One region of the Mesorhizobium sp. WSM4822 genome, then DNA from elsewhere that is predicted to be linked to it. Evidence: predicted binding sites of a transcription regulator. Region 1 holds the regulator's gene; the other holds the start of a gene.

Region 1 (4,599 bases):
CGGCATCGGCGGCAGCGGGTTCTTTCTCGGCAACCCCAAGCTTGTCGTCAGCGATGATGGCGACATGCCGCTGCCGGCCCGAATTTCCTCTAGCGTGGAAAATGCCCGCGAGGCCATCGCCGACCATATCAGGGCGAGCGTCGGCGGCGCCGAAGGCGAGATCGCCGCGGCGCTGATCGTCGGCGTGCGCGCCGGCATTCCCGATGACATCAATGAGGCGATGCGACGTACCGGCATCTACCACATCATCTCGATTTCGGGACTGCACATGGCGCTGGTCGCAGGCACCATCATGGGCTTGCTGCGCGGCGCCTTCGCCTTGTTTCCCGACTTTTCCGCGCGTCGCCCGGTCAAGAAGTATGCCGCCTTCGCCGCACTGTTCTCGATCGCGGCCTATCTCATCATCTCTGGAGTCGTCGTTGCCGCCGAGCGCAGCTTCATCATGCTGGCGGTGATGCTGATTGCCGTGCTGTTCGATCGAGCAGCACTCACCATGCGCAATCTGGCGATCTCGGCGATCGCCGTCATCGTGGTGTCGCCGCATGAGGTGGTCGGCCCGAGTTTTCAGATGTCGTTCGCCGCGACCGCGGCTCTGGTCGGCGCCTATGCCGGCTGGGCCGATCACCGCGCGGGAAAAGCAAGACCGCCGCCCCCAAAGCGATCCATGCCCGGTTTCCTGACGCGAAAGTTCGTGCTCGCGGCAACCGGCCTTGCCATGACCTCCATCATCGCCGGCAGCGCCACGACGCTGTTTGCCATCTGGCATTTTCAGCGTGTGTCGCCGCTCAGCCTGTTCGCCAATCTGGCGGTTATGCCGATCGTCACCGTGGTCATGTTCCTGGCTGTCGCAAGCGCGCTGCTGATGCCTTTCGGATTGGATTGGCCGGCCCTCTACCTGATGGGCAAGGGTCTGACGGTGATGATCGCCATATCGGGTTGGATCTCCGAACGTTCGCCTGTCGATGGGGTTGGGCTGATTTCGCAGCAATCTGTCCTGCTGGTGACAATTGCCCTGGTCATCGCGACGATGGCGACAACTTGGCTGCGGCTCGCTGCTCTGCCATTCGCGCTGGCAGGCTTGCTGACCGTCTCGGATACGCGCACGCCGGATGTGCTGATCTCGGAAGACGCCCGGCTGGTGGCGTTGCCGATCGGTGGCGGCGAGCTTGCCGTCAGCCGGGAACGGCCGAACGAATTCACCGTCGACAACTGGAAACGCGCCCTGACATCAGAAACCATCGTCGTGCCAGAGGTGTTCGACAAGAGCGATGGGCAATTCGACGTCGCGGACGCCGTTGAGCTACCGCCGGGATCGCCGTTCTATTGCTCCTCAGGCGTTTGCGTGGCCAGGCATATGTCCGGTGCGATCATTGCCTATGTCGAGGACCGCAAGGACACCTGGAAAGCCTGCGGCTTCGCCGAGCTGATCGTCATCAATGACGCCACCGCCTATGACGCCTGTCACAATCCGCTGGTTCTCGTCATCACCAAGCGGCAACTGGCTCGCAAAGGCAGTGCCGCGGTCTTCTTCGATCGCCAATCGGCGACCACGCCGGCGACAATCAGCTTCGCGGTGAACAGCCCATATCGGCCCTGGCACACGCAACGCAAATACTCTCGTGAGGCGAGGGGGCTGGCACCCTTCAAGAAACCCGAGAAGCCAGCGGCCAACCCGCAGCCGCCTCAGTAGCGGCGGATGAGGCCGACGAGCTTGCCTTGCACCTTGACCCTGTCTGGGCCGAAAATACGGGTTTCATAGGCCGGATTGGCGGCTTCGAGAGCGATCGAAGCGCCCTTGCGGCGGAACCGCTTCAGCGTCGCTTCCTCTTCATCGACCAGCGCCACGATGATCTCGCCGGGGTTCGCCGTGTCGGCATTGCGGATGATGACGGTGTCGCCGTCGAAGATACCGGCCTCGATCATCGAGTCGCCCTTAACCTCCAGCGCATAGTGGGCGCCGCCCATGATCATGTCCGGCGGCACCGAGATCGAATGCGTCTGATGCTGGATGGCATCGATCGGCACACCGGCGGCGATACGGCCCATCACCGGTATCGACACGGCGGAGACCGCATCGTCATCATTGCCGGGCGAGGGCATCCGCGAAGGCGCCGGCTTGATCTGCCGGCCAAGAGCACCACCCTGACCGAGACTGCCCTGGATGACGCTTGGCGAAAACTTCTTTGCCGCGTTGAGGCCGGGCGCGATCGAGTCCGGCAATCGCAGCACTTCCAGCGCGCGTGCCCGGTTGGGCAACCGGCGAATAAAGCCGCGCTCCTCAAGTGCGGTGATCAGCCGATGAATCCCGGATTTGGAGGCAAGGTCGAGCGCCTCCTTCATCTCGTCGAAGGATGGCGGAATGCCGCTCTCCTTCAGGCGTTCATGGATGAACATCAGCAGTTCATGTTGCTTGCGTGTCAGCATGGCGGCCCCCAGATTACCTGAAACCAGAATCGAAAAACAAACCCAGAACAAACACTATCTGTTCCAGTTGTGTTCTGCAACCGTTTAAAGTTTAATGAATTTGTTAAGGCTGCTGAAATTATTTGGGCTTGCCAGCGGGTCGCAATCGACAGGCGCCAACCACGGCGATGCGCCTGCTCACATTGAAACCATTATGGTTAATGACCTGTGGCTCATCCTCAACCCGAGGCTTGGCATCATCTGCCGGCCGACCTCCACAAGGACGATATCAATCTTTGGGACGTTCGTTTGCCGTGAACGAAACGGAGCCAAAACGCCAACGTCTGTTGGCATTTGTGGCTGGAATTCAGCCTTCCGTCATCCGCCGGGCAGTGAGGGCGGCGACGGCAAATCGCGGAGATCGTTGCGTCAGGTAACGGCTTCCTTGACGGCGAAACGCTGGTCCTTCCATGCGCCCGTGCGCAGAATGTCTTCTAGCACTTGAACCGCCAGCCACACATCCTTGTAGCCGATATAGAGGGGCGTGAAGCCGAAACGGATGGTCGATGGCGCGCGAAAATCACCGATGACGCCGCGCTCGATCAGCGCCCGCATGATTTGATAGCCGTGATCGTGAAGGAACGACACCTGGCTGCCGCGCCTGGTCGCGTCGCGGGTGGTCTCCAGCGTGAGGCCATAGGCGCCGCACTTTGCTTCGACGAGCTGGATGAACAGTTCCGTCAGCGCGACGCTCTTTTTTCGCAATGCCGCCATGTCGACGTCGTTCCAGATGGCAAGCGCGCCTTTGAGCGCCCGCATCGACAGGACCGGCTGGGTGCCGCACAGAAAGCGGCGGATACCGGTGCCGGCAACATATCCCCGTTCGAAGGCAAAGGGCCGCGCATGGCCCCACCAGCCGCTGAGCGGCTGGCTGATATCGCCGTGATGGCGCTGCGCGGCATAGATGAAGGCCGGTGCGCCCGGACCGCCGTTGAGGTACTTGTAAGTGCAGCCGATGGCGAAATCGGCATTTGCGTGATCGAGCTCGACGGGCAGGGGGCCGGCGGTGTGGCATAGATCCCAGACGATCAGCGCTCCGGCCGCATGAGCCTTGCGCGTCAGCGCCGCCATGTCGCGCAGTTCACCCGATTTGTAGTTGACGTGGTTGACCAGCACCACCGCGACGTTTTCGTCGATCAGCTCTTCGATGGTGGGCGCGTCGACGCCCGCGAGGCGCAGCAGGACGCCGTCCCGTGTCGAGGCCACCCCTTCGGCGATGTACAGGTCGGTGGGGAAACTGTCACCCTCGGCGACAATGACCGACCGGCCCGGCCGCATCTTCAGCGCCGCATGCAGCACCTTGTAGATGTTGGTCGAGGTCGTGTCGCAGACGACGGTCTGGCCGGCCGCGGCTCCAATCAGGCGCCCGAGTTGATCGCCGAGTTCGATCGGCATCTCGAACCATCCGGCCGTATTCCAGGCTCGGATGAGGTCCTGGGCCCATTCCTGGGTTGCCGCCTGCTGCAGCTCGCCGAAAACGGCATGAGACGCTGCCCCCAGTGAATTGCCGTCGAGATAGATCACCCCCTCCGGCAGAATGAAACGGTCGCGCATGGCCCGCAGCGGATCCGTGGCATCCATCGCTTCGACTGCGGCGAGATCAGGAATTCCACTCATGGTCAGTCAGTCCCCGGTTGTTCGCGAAGGGTGTTCCGCCGCCGCGCGTCGCTGTTTTCATTTCGACGATGTCAGAGCCGGGTGCGGACCGTCCACAGCTCCGGGAACAGCACCACCTCGAGCATCTTCTTCAGATACGAAGCACCCGACGTGCCGCCGGTGCCGCGTTTCAGGCCGATGATGCGCTCCACCGTGGTGACGTGGTTGAAGCGCCAGCGGCGGAAATAATCCTCGAAGTCGACCAGCTTCTCTGCCAGTTCGTAGAACATCCAGTAGCGCTGCGGATCGCGATAGATCGTCTGCCAGGCGACCAGCACCTCTTCGTTCTCGGTTCGCGTCTCACGCCAGTCCGTGCGCCTGGCATCGGCACCGATGTCGAATCCGTTGCGCGCAAGCAGCAGCAGCGCTTCGTCGTAGAGCGATGGTTCGGTCAGGATCGCTTCCAGCTTTCCGCTCAGGTCGGGCCGGTGCTTGTGCGGCCCGAGCATTGCCAAGTTTCGGTTGCCGGCCATGAACTCG
Region 2 (4,599 bases), on a different contig from region 1:
CTCCATCGCATTGGTGAAGCCGGCAAGATCGACCGAGATGCTGCGCTGGCGCAGTGCGTCCTGCGTCAGGTCGAGCGGGAAGCCGTAGGTGTCGTAGAGCTTGAAGGCCGTTTCGCCGTCCAGCATGTCGCCGGCATGCAGCGTCTCCGTCGCCTCGGAGAGCAGGCCGAGGCCGCGCACCAGCGTCTTGCGAAACCTGGTCTCCTCGAGCTTCAGCGTCTCGGTGATCAACTGTTCGCCGCGCAGCAGCTCCGGATAGGCCTGGCCCATTTCGCGCACCAGCGCCGGCACCAGCTTCCACATCAGCGGTTCGTTGGCACCCAGCAGCTGCGCATGGCGCATGGCGCGGCGCATGATGCGGCGCAGGACATAGCCCCGGCCTTCATTCGAAGGCAGCACGCCGTCCGCCACCAGGAAGGAGGACGAACGCAGATGATCGGCAATGACCCGGTAGGACGCGACCGTCTCCTTGTCGGGACCATGCCCGATCGCGGACGAGGCCGCGTCGATCAGGTGACGGAACAGATCGGTCTCGAAGACGCTTTCCACCCCTTGCAGGATGGATGCCATGCGCTCCAGGCCCATGCCGGTGTCGATCGACGGACGCGGCAGGTCGATGCGCTCCTCCTTCGTCACCTGTTCATATTGCATGAACACCAGGTTCCAGAATTCCAGGAAACGGTCGCCATCTTCCTCCGGGCTGCCGGGAGGGCCGCCCCAGATGTGTTCGCCGCGGTCGATGAAGATTTCAGAGCACGGCCCGCACGGTCCGGTGTCGCCCATCGCCCAGAAATTGTCCGAGGTCGCGATGCGAATGATGCGGTCGTCGGAAAAACCGGCGATCTTCTTCCAGAAGCCGGCCGCCTCGTCGTCCGTGTGATAGACGGTGACCAGCAGCTTGTCCTTGTTCAGCCCGAACTCCCTGGTGATCAGGTTCCAGGCAAGCTCGATGGCGCGCTCCTTGAAATAGTCGCCGAAGGAGAAATTACCGAGCATCTCGAAGAAGGTCAGATGGCGCGCGGTGTAGCCGACATTGTCGAGATCGTTGTGCTTGCCGCCGGCGCGAACGCTCTTCTGGGCGGTCGAGGCGCGCGAGTAGGGCCGCTTCTCCAGACCGGTGAAGACGTTCTTGAACTGCACCATGCCGGCGTTGGTGAACATCAGCGTCGGGTCGTTGCGCGGCACCAGCGGGCTCGATGCGACGATCTCGTGACCCTCCTTGCGGAAGTAGTCGAGAAATGTCGACCGGATTTCGTTCACGCCACTCATGATGCTGCCTTTTCGGAAGAGCCGCCGGCAAACCGGCGGAAATGGGCTCTGCGTTCTAGAAGATTAGGACTTGGCCTTTTAGCCGCCGCGCTTCACCCTGTCCAGAAACACGGAATTGGTCCAATCCACGGCCTTTGCCGGCCGTTCGACCCGGCCTGGTTCCGCCGCCAAAACGCAAAACCGCCGGCACTGGGCCGGCGGTTTCGAAACGCAATAACACGGAACTCGATTACATAAGCCTGAGATAATAGAACGCGATTATGGCCGAACTCCGGCCGGCATCGCGCACGAAGCTGTTACATCGCTCCGGATTCTTCCTCGAAACCGTCATCATCGCCGCGCTCAGGGCCGCCATTCTCGAGGAATTTCTCGGCGATCAGCCCGGCATTCTGCCTGATCGACAACTCGATCTCGCGTGCCGTGTCGGGATTGTCACGCAGGAACAGCTTGGCATTTTCGCGGCCCTGGCCGAGACGCTGCGAGTTATAGGAAAACCAGGCGCCAGACTTCTCGACAATACCAGCCTTGACCCCGAGATCGACCAGTTCGCCGGTTTTGGAGACGCCCTCACCAAACATGATGTCGAATTCGACCACCTTGAAGGGCGGCGCCAGCTTGTTCTTGACCACCTTGACGCGGGTCTGGTTGCCGACAACCTCGTCGCGGTCCTTGATCGAGCCGATGCGGCGGATGTCGAGGCGCACCGAAGCGTAGAATTTCAGCGCATTGCCGCCGGTGGTGGTTTCAGGCGAGCCGAACATGACGCCGATCTTCATGCGGATCTGGTTGATGAAGATGACCATGGTGTTGGAGCGCGAAATCGACGCGGTCAGCTTGCGTAGCGCCTGGCTCATAAGGCGGGCCTGCAGGCCGGGCAGCGAATCGCCCATCTCGCCTTCAATTTCGGCGCGTGGCGTCAGCGCCGCGACCGAATCGACCACCAGCACGTCGATGGCGCCGGAGCGCACCAGCGTGTCGCAGATTTCCAGCGCCTGCTCCCCAGTGTCAGGCTGCGAGATCAGAAGGTTTTCGAGATCGACGCCAAGCTTGCGGGCATAGACCGGGTCAAGCGCGTGCTCGGCATCGACGAAAGCGCAGATGCCGCCCTTCTTCTGGGCTTCGGCAACGGTGTGCAGGGCAAGCGTCGTCTTGCCCGAGCTTTCCGGCCCGTAGATCTCGATGATGCGGCCGCGCGGCAGGCCACCGACGCCAAGCGCGATGTCGAGGCCAAGCGAGCCGGTCGGCACCGTTTCAATCTCGACGACCTGATCGTTGGCGCCGAGCCGCATGATCGAGCCCTTGCCGAAAGCCCGCTCGATCTGCGACAGCGCCGCATCCAGAGCCTTTGATTTGTCCACTGCCTTGTCCTCTACCAGCCGCAAAGAATTCTGAGCCATGATACATCACCCCTTGGTCGTCAATGAAGGCCGGACAATCCGTAATCCCTGCCTATTTGTACCTTTTTTGTTCTCATTTGGCAAGAGGGGTCAAATAACTGAAAAACAAGCAATATCCGGATTTGTTCTTTTTTTGTCCAGGGATTCGATCAGGAATGCACCGCACGTTGGGCCAGACGGCTCGGTTGTTTCGACCTGCCGAATCGCCGCCTCGCATGCGAAGCTCCGTCGCACAGCCTAGCGCTTGTGCGGCTGGAATAACAAAGGTCATATCGCCGGCATGCTGAAATCCGCGAAAATACTGGCCATAGGCGGCGCCCATATCGACCGACGCGGCCAGGTGTCCGGCGCTTACGTGCCTGCCGCCTCCAATCCGGGCACAATGCGCGAGGATGTCGGCGGCGGCGTCTTTAATGCTTTGCGCAGCGCCGTGCGGCGCGGCGTCTCCGCGTCGCTGATGTCGGTTCGCGGCGGCGATGCCGCTGCCGATACCGTTTCGCGAGCCATCGCCGAGACAGGCATTACCGACCTGTCGGCGGTCTTCCTCGACCGCACGACGCCGAGCTACACCGCGCTGATCGACATCGAAGGCGAGCTGATCGTCGGCTTTGCCGACATGGCGCTCTATGATTTGGCGTTTCCCAAGCAGATCAGGCGCTCCAAGGTGCGGGAGGTGATCGCCGCCGCCGACGCGATCCTGTGCGACGCCAATCTGCCCTCTTCGGCGCTGGAACGGCTGGTCGCGCTCGCCGCGGGCAAGCCGGTTTTCGCCATTGCCATCTCGCCGGCCAAGGTGGTGCGGCTGATACCGGTGCTGAAGAAGCTCTCGCTGGTCTTCATGAACCGGCGCGAGGCCATGGTGCTGGCCGGCGTCGCCGCGAATGCCAGGCAGCGCGAGGTCGTCGACGGGTTGCGATGCAGCGGCCTCGTCAGTGGCGTGGTGACGGCGGGCGAGGCGCCCGTGCTGGGGTTCGATGAAACAGGCGCCTTTTCGATCATGCCGCCCAATCCCCGAAAGGTCACTGACGTCACCGGGGCCGGTGATGCGCTGGCGGGCGCAACGGTCGCTGCCTTGCTGCGCGGACTGCCGCTGCGGGTGGCCCTGCGCGAAGGCATCGCCGGGGCGACGCTTGCCATCGAAAGCGCCAACGCCGTTCCCGAGTTCACCGCCTCAAGCTTCGCGGAAGCGCTGGCTCTTGTGCCGGATGCCAGGGAAGTGGCATGAGACCGGCGAATTCATAGTGCCGCGATGTTGCCTGGTGTCCCCACGGACGCGCCGCATTCCGGATTGGAGACCCTGATGACCCCTGAGACCGCCCGCCCCTTCATCGACATCCACGCGCCGGTGGCGCAGGCTCTGGCTGCCGGCCGGCCGGTGGTGGCGCTGGAAAGCACCATCATCACCCATGGCATGCCCTACCCCGACAATGGCGCCATGGCGGCCGACGTCGAAAAGATCATCACCGATGGCGGCGCCGTGCCGGCGACGATCGCCGTGGTTGGCGGCCGCATCAAGATCGGGCTTTCGGACGGCGAGCGCGAATCGCTGGCGATGACGGGCGACGCCATGAAGCTGTCGCGCGCCGATCTCGGTTTTGCCGTGGCGCAAGGGCGCACCGGTGGCACCACGGTCGCCGCCACGATGATCGCGGCGCATATGGTCGGCATAAAAGTGTTCGCCACCGGCGGCATCGGCGGCGTGCACAAGGGCGCCGAAAAGAGTTTTGACATTTCCGCCGATCTCGACGAGCTGGCGCGCACGCCGGTCATCGTCGTCTCGGCCGGCGCCAAGGCCATTCTCGACATCGAAAAGACGCTGGAAGTGCTGGAGACGCGCGGCGTGCCGGTGGTCGGCCTTGGCTGCGAGACGATGCCGGCCTTCTGGTCCAGGCATTCGCCGTTCCGCGCGCCGCTGACCTTGCACGAGCCGGAA

The links. The regulator LexA, encoded in region 1, represses DNA repair genes until DNA is damaged. The targets are predictions, from matches to a motif close to TGTTCNNNNTGTGTTCNG.
Region 2: the regulator LexA is predicted to act here: its motif matches at 2,724-2,741, upstream of recA (recombinase RecA).

The regions. Positions count from the first base shown of each region.
Region 1 covers NZ_JBVVQM010000015.1:15,353-19,951, forward strand. The annotation lists gene AC0L3E_RS28445 (ComEC/Rec2 family competence protein) at 1-1,690, shown strand, start outside; gene lexA (transcriptional repressor LexA) at 1,684-2,424, opposite strand; gene kynU (kynureninase) at 2,833-4,080, opposite strand; gene kynA (tryptophan 2,3-dioxygenase) at 4,152-4,599, opposite strand, start outside.
Region 2 covers NZ_JBVVQM010000007.1:185,963-190,561, reverse strand. The annotation lists gene alaS (alanine--tRNA ligase) at 1-1,269, opposite strand, end outside; gene recA (recombinase RecA) at 1,566-2,666, opposite strand; gene AC0L3E_RS17835 (carbohydrate kinase family protein) at 2,947-3,891, shown strand; gene AC0L3E_RS17830 (pseudouridine-5'-phosphate glycosidase) at 3,967-4,599, shown strand, end outside.